DNA from 2 places in the Bacillus sp. SRL543 genome. Region 1 is predicted to be linked to the other one. Evidence: riboswitches for the same ligand, from Rfam matches in the RefSeq annotation. Region 1 holds a riboswitch; the other holds the start of a gene.
What was found. A riboswitch is a leader RNA that binds a small molecule or an ion and turns the genes downstream of it on or off. The one in region 1 is predicted to bind S-adenosylmethionine.
Positions count from the first base shown of each region.

Region 2: linked by a shared signal. The riboswitch ahead of AC4E8B_RS10905 (LLM class flavin-dependent oxidoreductase) and the one ahead of AC4E8B_RS21150 (methionine ABC transporter ATP-binding protein) in region 1 are both predicted to bind S-adenosylmethionine.

Region 1 is NZ_OZ481794.1:4,133,914-4,138,125, forward strand. It holds gene AC4E8B_RS21140 (MetQ/NlpA family ABC transporter substrate-binding protein) at 1-369, opposite strand, end outside; gene AC4E8B_RS21145 (methionine ABC transporter permease) at 386-1,036, opposite strand; gene AC4E8B_RS21150 (methionine ABC transporter ATP-binding protein) at 1,026-2,057, opposite strand; SAM riboswitch class I at 2,295-2,397, opposite strand; SAM riboswitch class I at 2,526-2,625, opposite strand; gene AC4E8B_RS21155 (PAS domain S-box protein) at 2,954-4,212, shown strand, end outside.
Region 2 is NZ_OZ481794.1:2,167,571-2,171,782, forward strand. It holds gene AC4E8B_RS10900 (helicase C-terminal domain-containing protein) at 1-1,715, shown strand, start outside; SAM riboswitch class I at 1,817-1,923, shown strand; gene AC4E8B_RS10905 (LLM class flavin-dependent oxidoreductase) at 2,005-3,051, shown strand; gene AC4E8B_RS10910 (ATP-grasp domain-containing protein) at 3,066-4,031, shown strand; gene AC4E8B_RS10915 (YczE/YyaS/YitT family protein) at 4,152-4,212, opposite strand, start outside.

The sequences.
Region 1 (4,212 bases):
TTTTACATCTTTATACTTTTCAGAGTAGATTCCCATAGGTGCAATAACGGTTGTCGCGATTGGCGAAAGGTCCAGATCATGTTCCTTTTTAAAAGCGTTGAAATAAGAAATAGTCTGGAAGGCATTCGCATCAAGCTCTCCCTCTGCAAGGGCGATGTTTGGCTGGACATAATCCGAGAAGCGGACGATTTCCACCTTGATTCCTTCTTTTTCAGCTTTCTTGGCTACGAAATCCCAGATGCGGTTGTCTGACCCGCTGACACCGATTTTCACTTCTTTTTCTTTTTCCTTGCCGCTTGTTGATGATGAACAGGCTGCGCTGAAAACCGCCAGCGCCAGAATGATTGCCGTTAATAATAATTTTTTCATGGATGTTTCCTCCTAGTTATCGTCTTCTGATTCTTTTAGATAAAATATTGCCGAAGCTCTGCAGCCCCTGGACCATGATGACCAGGATGGCGACTGTGATGATCATGACCGTTGTGTCGAAGCGCTGATAGCCGTAAGTAATGGCCAAATCGCCAAGACCGCCGCCGCCGACAGCCCCTGCCATGGCGGATGCGCCGACAAGTCCGACGGTCGCGATGGTCAGTGCGAGGACCAGTGAACTGAGCGCTTCCGGTACGAGAAATTTAAAGATGATCTGCCCGGGTGTCGCCCCCATCGCTTCCGCTGCCTCTATGACACCCGGGTCAACTTCGAGGAGCGAGTTCTCAATCAATCTTGCAATATACGGGCCGGCATAGAATACGAGCGGTACGACAGCCGCTGCCGTCCCGATTGAGGTTCCTACCAGCAGCCGCGTCACCGGAATGATTGCAACCATCAGGATGATGAATGGGACCGAGCGGAATATATTGATGATTCCATTCAATACGTTGAAAATGGGCAGATTCTCCAGCAGATGGCCTTTTCTCGTGATGACCAGCAGGATTCCGAGCGGCAATCCCAGGATGGTGGAAAAAAGGAGCGAGAAGGCCACCATTTGAATGGTTTCAATAAGTGCTTCTATGATTTGCGTGTGATCAACTAGCATGTGCTTTCACTTCCTTGATTGAGACTTTTTCCTGATGAATGTACATAAGGGCGCGCTGCACTTCCTGGTCGGTTCCCTGGAATTCGACAACAAGGTTCCCAAACGGGATGCCTTGAAGCTCGGTTATATTTCCGAACAGCACGTTTATATCAATATCGAATTTCTTGGCAAGCTTGGAGAGCAGCGGCTGGCCGGCTGACTGGCCGACAAAATTGATCCGGAAAATTCTTTCCTTGCCATTGTTTCTTTCTACAAGCTGCTTGACGGAATCCGGGATTGAATCATTCATGACAGAACTGACAAAGTTCTGGGCTGTCTGTGTTTTTGGTGCCGAGAATACATCGAACACCGAGCCTTCCTCAATGATTTTTCCTGCCTCGATCACCGCCACCCTGTCGCAGATTTCCCTGATGACCGTCATTTCATGGGTAATGATCAGGATGGTGATATTGTATTCCGCATTGATTTTTTTCAATAGCTGCAAAATGCTGCTTGTTGTCTGCGGATCAAGGGCCGAGGTCGCTTCATCGCACAGCAGGATTGAAGGCTGTGTAGCAAGTGCTCTTGCAATCCCGACTCTCTGCTTTTGGCCGCCTGAAAGCTGATCAGGATAATTATCAGCTTTATCGGCAAGTCCCACGAACTCAAGAAGTTCAGCTACCCGTTTGCGTACCTGCTCTTTAGGGAGCTTTGCCAGGGTAAGCGGCATGGCTACATTGGCAAACACCGTCTTCGAGTTCAGCAGATTGAAGTGCTGAAAAACCATGCCGATATTGCGCTTTACCTCTCTTACCTCTTTTGGCGAAAGCGATGTAAGATCATGGCCATCGACGATCACCTTGCCTGAGGTCGGCCTTTCGAGCAGATTCACACAGCGGATCAGCGAGCTTTTCCCCGCTCCGCTGAAGCCGATTACACCAAAGATTTCTCCTTTGTCGATTGCAAGATCTATCCCATTCAGTGCTGCAACCTGCTGGCCTCCGCTTTCATACACTTTCTTGAGATCCTGGAATTCTATCATGTTTGTTTCTCCCTCCGTATCAAATAAGAAATGCGCAAGCGCCTTGGTCACCCCCGACAAGCACAAGACAGGCCTCCCGGAAAGGCGTTCTTTGCCTTTTTGGGAGGAGTGGCTTGTGACCTCGAGGGGGTAGGCGCTGGAGCTAGACAGTAATCAAAGTTGAAAAAATATACTTTCTTAACATTAAAAAACCCTCTCCTGAGAACAGAAGAGGGCATGCATCATCAGCATTGTCTCTTCTTATCTCCCAGGCTCACACCTGCTGGAATTGGCACAGTACTCATAAGAGTCCGCTGCCGAGGCTTCATAGGGCCAGTCCCTCTGCCTCTCTGGATAAGAAATTATGGTTTTCCTATATAATTAATTGGATTTAATACAATAGCTATGCAGCACCCCGCACTTTTATTCCTGAAAAACAAGAAAGCCCTCTTCAAGAAGAAGAGGGCAGAATAATAAGCGTCAGTCCTCTTCTTATCTTTCAGGCAATCTGCCTGCTGGAATTGGCACGGTTCATCAGTCCGCTGCCGAGGTGTCATAGGGCCAGTCCCTCTACCTCTCTGGATAAGAAGCTATCGTATTAAGTTTGTTTGCTTAATTAATTGTTTTTTACTTTACACGCGTTTCAAAGTTCTGTCAAACCCTTTTTTCAGATATGTGGTTAAAAATTTTTATCCACAAATCCTGAAAGCCCTTACTTACTTTTTTGGATTTTCGGAAAAAATGTCCTCCTCCCGCTGTGGATAAAGCAGGTTTTCCACATTTTCCTATCCAGTTATCAACATTTCCCCCAGTCTCCATACAAGAAGAGGGAGTTTACTCCTATATTTCTGCCAGCTTGTCTAATGTATAATAGTGGAAAAGAGCAAAATGAACTGCATTCCGGGAGGGAGAACGGTTTGATTGCAACAAACAGAGACTATCAATCTGAATTATTTGTGGACAAAGTTGAAGCAAAAAATCTCGAACTGGCTCTGAAGCATTCGGCAGACCTGATTTCACGGCATACGAAAGAGGGCATTTTCTTATATGTGTCCCCATCCTGCAGCACCCTTTTGGGCTACACGCAGGAAGAGCTTTACAAAGACTGCATTCTTGCCTACTGCCACCCCGAAGACAAAGATATCCTCACAAAAGAATTCCGCGGGCTATCCCCGGGCAGCAGCTCACGTATTTCGTTCCGGTTCCGCCGCAAGGAAGGCGACTATATCTGGCTTGAGACCAGTATCAGCACACTCGGCGACAGCCAGGAAGCCATGTGCATTTCCAGGGATATGACCGAACGTGTCAATATGGAAGAGGAAAACATGGAAACACAGGAAAAATACCGCTTCCTGGTCGAATACAGCCGGGATACTATTGGCATGACAACCGAGAAAGGTATATGGACCTATATGAATGATGAAGGCAAGAAAGTGTTTGGCTTCACTTCAAGCAAGGAAATCATCGGCGCCTCTTTGTATGACTATATATCAGCTTCTGACCATGGCTATTTGAAGGATTTTTACCAGGCGAACCAGACCGTCAGCTTTGAATTGAACCTCATCAGGAGTGACGGGAACACCCGAAAGGCCGCCATCCAGCTGATTCCCACTGTTTTTAAGAACCGAAAACTGTTCCAGATCATCATCAAGGACGTGACCGGCCAGAAAAAGACCGAAGAAAAGCTCCATAATGCAGAAAAGCTCTCTGTCGTCGGGCAGCTTGCCGCAGGAATCGCCCATGAAATCAGAAACCCGCTTACCGCAATCAAAGGCTTTACCCAGCTTCTTACTGAGCGGAAAACAGAAAAATATGCGGATGTCATCCTTTCCGAGCTCGAACGGATAGAAGAAATCGTCAATGATCTCCTTGTTCTCGCCAAGCCAGTCGTGACAGAGGTTCAGGAAACCAATCTGGTCAATATCGTTAAAAGCGTCGTCACCCTTTTAAACACACAGGCGCTCATTTATAACATCATGATCGATGTGAAATACTCCCTATCTGAAATCAGTGTCCGCTGTGAGATTGATAAAATCAAGCAGGTGCTCATCAATGTTATCAAAAATTCGATTGAAGCCATGCCCCATGGCGGAAAGATCAGCATTGAAGTCAGGCATGACAACAGCTTTGCGATGATCAGCGTGAAGGATGAAGGGATCGGCATCCCCGAAGAAAG
Region 2 (4,212 bases), 2.0 Mb from region 1:
AGGGCCAGCGGCAGCTTGCAAAAGCCGTGTACAAATCGATTCTGGACGCAAAGGATTTGTTTGCCCAGGCGCCGACCGGGACAGGAAAGACTATTTCAACAGCTTTTCCCGCCATCAAGGCGATGGGAGAGGGGCTGCTGTCCAGGCTGGTGTATCTTACGGCCAAAACAATTACAAGGCAGGCCGCCGAAGAAGCTTTTTCATTGATGCAGCAAAAAGGCCTTCATATGCATATAGTGACTATAACGGCCAAGGACAAGATATGCTTTCAGGAGCAGGCAGTCTGTCAGAGGGAACATTGTCCGTTCGCTGACGGTTTTTATGACCGCCTCAATGAAGCTGTCCTTGATATCTTCTCCCATGAATCCATTATCGACCGGACTGTTATTGAAAAATATGCCATGAAGCACACAGTTTGCCCGTTTGAATTTTCCCTGGAGCTTGCGTATGCGGCAGACGCGGTCATTTGCGACTACAATTACATTTTTGATCCCCGGGTATCCCTGAAAAGGCTTCATACAGAAGGCAAGAAAAAAACTGCCCTTCTGATTGATGAGGCGCATAATCTGGTGGACCGGGCGAGGGATATGTTTTCGGCGGAGCTGGGGAAGCAGAATTTCCTTCAGCTGAAAAGGGCTTACAAAAACACAGCCCCGCAGCTGTATTCCGCAGCAAAAAGGATGAACGATGTTTTCATCATTTTCAATAAAGAATTGAAGGAGAGCAGCCATCGTATCCATAAAGAGCTGCCGGAAAGTCTCCTCGAACAGCTTGAGGAATTCGCCTCTTGCGCAGAAAAGGAGCTGATAAGCGGCCCGGGGAGCGAGGGGCAGGAGCTGCTGCTTGATACCTATTTTTCTGTACAGGCTTTCCTGAGGATATCGAGACTGGCAGATGAGCGTTTTGTCATTTATACAGAAAAGTCAGGAAAAGATGTTGTACTCAAGCTGTTTTGTTTAGATCCCTCCGATCTTGTCCAAAAAATGGGCAAGGGATTCCGCAGCAAACTCTTTTTTTCGGCTACCTTCCAGCCCTTCGATTACTTTAAGAGCATGCTCGGCTGGAATGAGGATCATTATTCCCTGTCACTTCCTTCCCCTTTCCCAAAAGAAAATGCAGAAGTCCTTGCTTTGCCGCTTAGCACGAGATATAAGGACAGAAGCGCAACAGGGGCAGCTTTAGCCAGGTCGGTGGAAAAGCTGGCAGCTGAACGGCCCGGGAATTACTTAATCTTTTTTCCCTCATATCAATATATGAGGGAAATCCATGAGCAAATGAAAGGTACCTCCTCTTTGAAGATGATGGTCCAGGAGCAGGGGATGGCAGAGGAAGAAAGAGAAGAGTTTCTGTCTTCCTTCCATGAAAATCCTGCTGAAAGCCTTCTTGGGTTCGCTGTGCTGGGCGGAATTTTCTCGGAAGGGATCAATTTGAAGGGAAGCAGGCTTGGCGGGGTCATCATTGTTGGTGTGGGGCTTCCGCAGCTGAGCCTTGAGCGTAATCTGATCAAAGATTATTTTCAATCTGAAGGAAAGAACGGCTATGATTATGCGTATACTTTTCCGGGAGCCAATAAAGCAGCCCAGGCTGGCGGTCGCCTCATCCGTTCTGAGGAAGACACAGGAACCATCCTGCTGATTGATGACCGTTTTCTTCAAAGACGATATGAAAAATTGCTTCCAGCAGAATGGTTTCCGCTAAAAAGGCTCACGCGATAAATAAGGCGAGCAGGCAAAAAAACATTTTTTAAAATAGTTAGACTAGTCAGTTGACAGAAAGCCGACCTTTGTTGTAGGATTACTATGAAATCAATTGAATATTCTTATCGAGAGTGGTGGAGGGACTGGCCCTGTGATACCCGGCAGCCGCTGACTTAGTCAGAATGGTGCTAAATCCAGCAAAGCGCAATGCTTTGGCAGATAAGATAGAGGCATACCAAACTTCTTCTTATCGGGGAAGTTTTTTTTATTGCTGACAACAAGGTGCAAGTGAGAGGAGAAGAGACAGATGAAATACGGATTTTGGCTGCCGATCTTTGGCGGCTGGCTGCGCAATGTAGAAGATGAGAATATGCCCCCGACCTTCAGCTATGCGAAAGAAGTCATCCAGGCAGCAGAGAAGTGGGGATATGATACCACATTAATAGCAGAACTTTACTTGAATGATATAAAAGGCCCGGAGCAGGATTCGCTTGAAGCATGGTCTACAGCGGCCGCTCTTGCTGCGGTCACTGAGAAAATAGAAATCATGACGGCTGTCCGCCCCGGCTTCCATAATCCTGCCGTGACGGCAAAGATGGCGAGCAACATCGACCATATCAGCAATGGCCGCTTCACCTTGAACGTTGTATCGGCATGGTGGGAGGAAGAGTCGCGCCAGTACGCTGGCATTTTCACTGAACATGATGAGCGGTATGATCGGACAGAAGAGTTCGTCAAGGTAATGAAAGGTTTATGGGAAGAAGAGACCTTCAATTTTGACGGCAAATATTATTCTATTAAAAATGCCCATTTGTCCCCTAAACCAGTGCAAAGGCCGAATCCGATCCTATATGCAGGCGGGGAGAGCCCGCGCGGCAAGGAAACGATTGTCAATCACTGCGACGCCTATGTGATGCACGGCGGCACAGTTGAGGAAGTCAAAACCAAAATTGACGACATGAAAGCACGCAGGCAAGAAAGCGGGAACGAGCCGTTTAAATCATTTGGCATGGCAGCCTACATCGTATGCCGTGACACAGAAGAAGAAGCGCAGGAAGAGCTCGCCCGCATCACCAATGTAAAAGAATCAAGCGGCTATGCCGGCTATAATGATTTTGTCGGCAAATCACAGCTCGAGCAGCAGGTAAAACTCTACGATTATTCCGTTTCCAACCGCGGCCTCAGGCCAAATCTGATTGGCACGCCTGAACAGATTGCAGAACAGATTATTGCCTATGAAGAGGCCGGCGTCGATCTGCTGCTTCTTCAGTTCTCTCCACAGCTGGAGGAAATGCAGAGATTCTCGGAAAAAGTCATGCCTCTGGTGGAAGCCAAAAGGAAAATCTTAAAGTAAAAGAGGGAGAACATATGAGCAAAATACACATCATACACGAAAACAGCGAGTGGACTGCACATTTGACCAAAAGACTGGAAGAGCTGGAGCTTCCATACGAGGAATGGTTTTTAAATGAAGGGATTGTTGATCTTACCGGTGTGCCTCCGGAAGGTATTTTCTACAGCAGGATGAGCGCATCTTCCCACACAAGGGGGAACCGCTTTGCGCCGGAGCTGACGGAATCTGTTCTGTCATGGCTTGAGCAGCATGGCCGCACAGTCTTCAATGGCAGCCGTGCTTTAAGGCTCGAGGTCAGCAAAGTCAATCAGTATACAGCACTGAATGCTGCCGGCATCAGCACTCCTAAGACAATAGCAGCAGTCGGAAAAAATCAGATTCTTGAAGCCGCTGTAAAGCTTGACTGTGCTCCGTTCATCACGAAGCATAATCGCGCAGGCAAAGGGCTTGGCGTTCAGCTGTTCCATTCGCTGGATGCATTAAGGGAATATGTCGAAGGGCCGAATTTTGAAGAGCCTGTCGATGGCATCACACTGATCCAGGAATATATTGAATCGCCAGAATCATATATTACCAGATGTGAGTTCGTGGGCGGAAAATTCGTCTATGCCGTCCAGGTGGATACATCAGAAGGCTTTGAACTTTGCCCGGCCGATGCCTGCCAAATTGGCGATCTGTTCTGCCCGGTTGGCGAAGAGGTGGAAGAGAAACCAAAGTTTAAGATCATTGAAGGCTTCAACGACCCTATTATTAAAAAATACGAAAGCTTCCTCAAGGAAAATGGCATTCAAATCGCCGGCATTGAATTCATTAAAAATGCCAATGGGGATATTTATACGTACGATGTCAACACAAACACAAACTATAATTCTGACGCAGAGGCAAAAGCAGGAAAATACGGCATGCTTGAAGCCGCCAAATTCCTAGGTGCCGAGCTAGAAAAAGAACAGGAGAAGGCAAGGGAATACAGCAGAGTGTGATAAATATAGAAGAAGGCCGCTCATTGGGAGCGGCCTTTTTTGATAGTGTGACTTCAATTCCGGATGAATGGAGCAAATATAATTTGTTAAAAAACTGTATGATAGTTCAATCCATTTATTTTACACAGCAGCCTTTTTAAACCCATTTGCCATTATGGTTTCCAGTTTAGGATGGAAATAC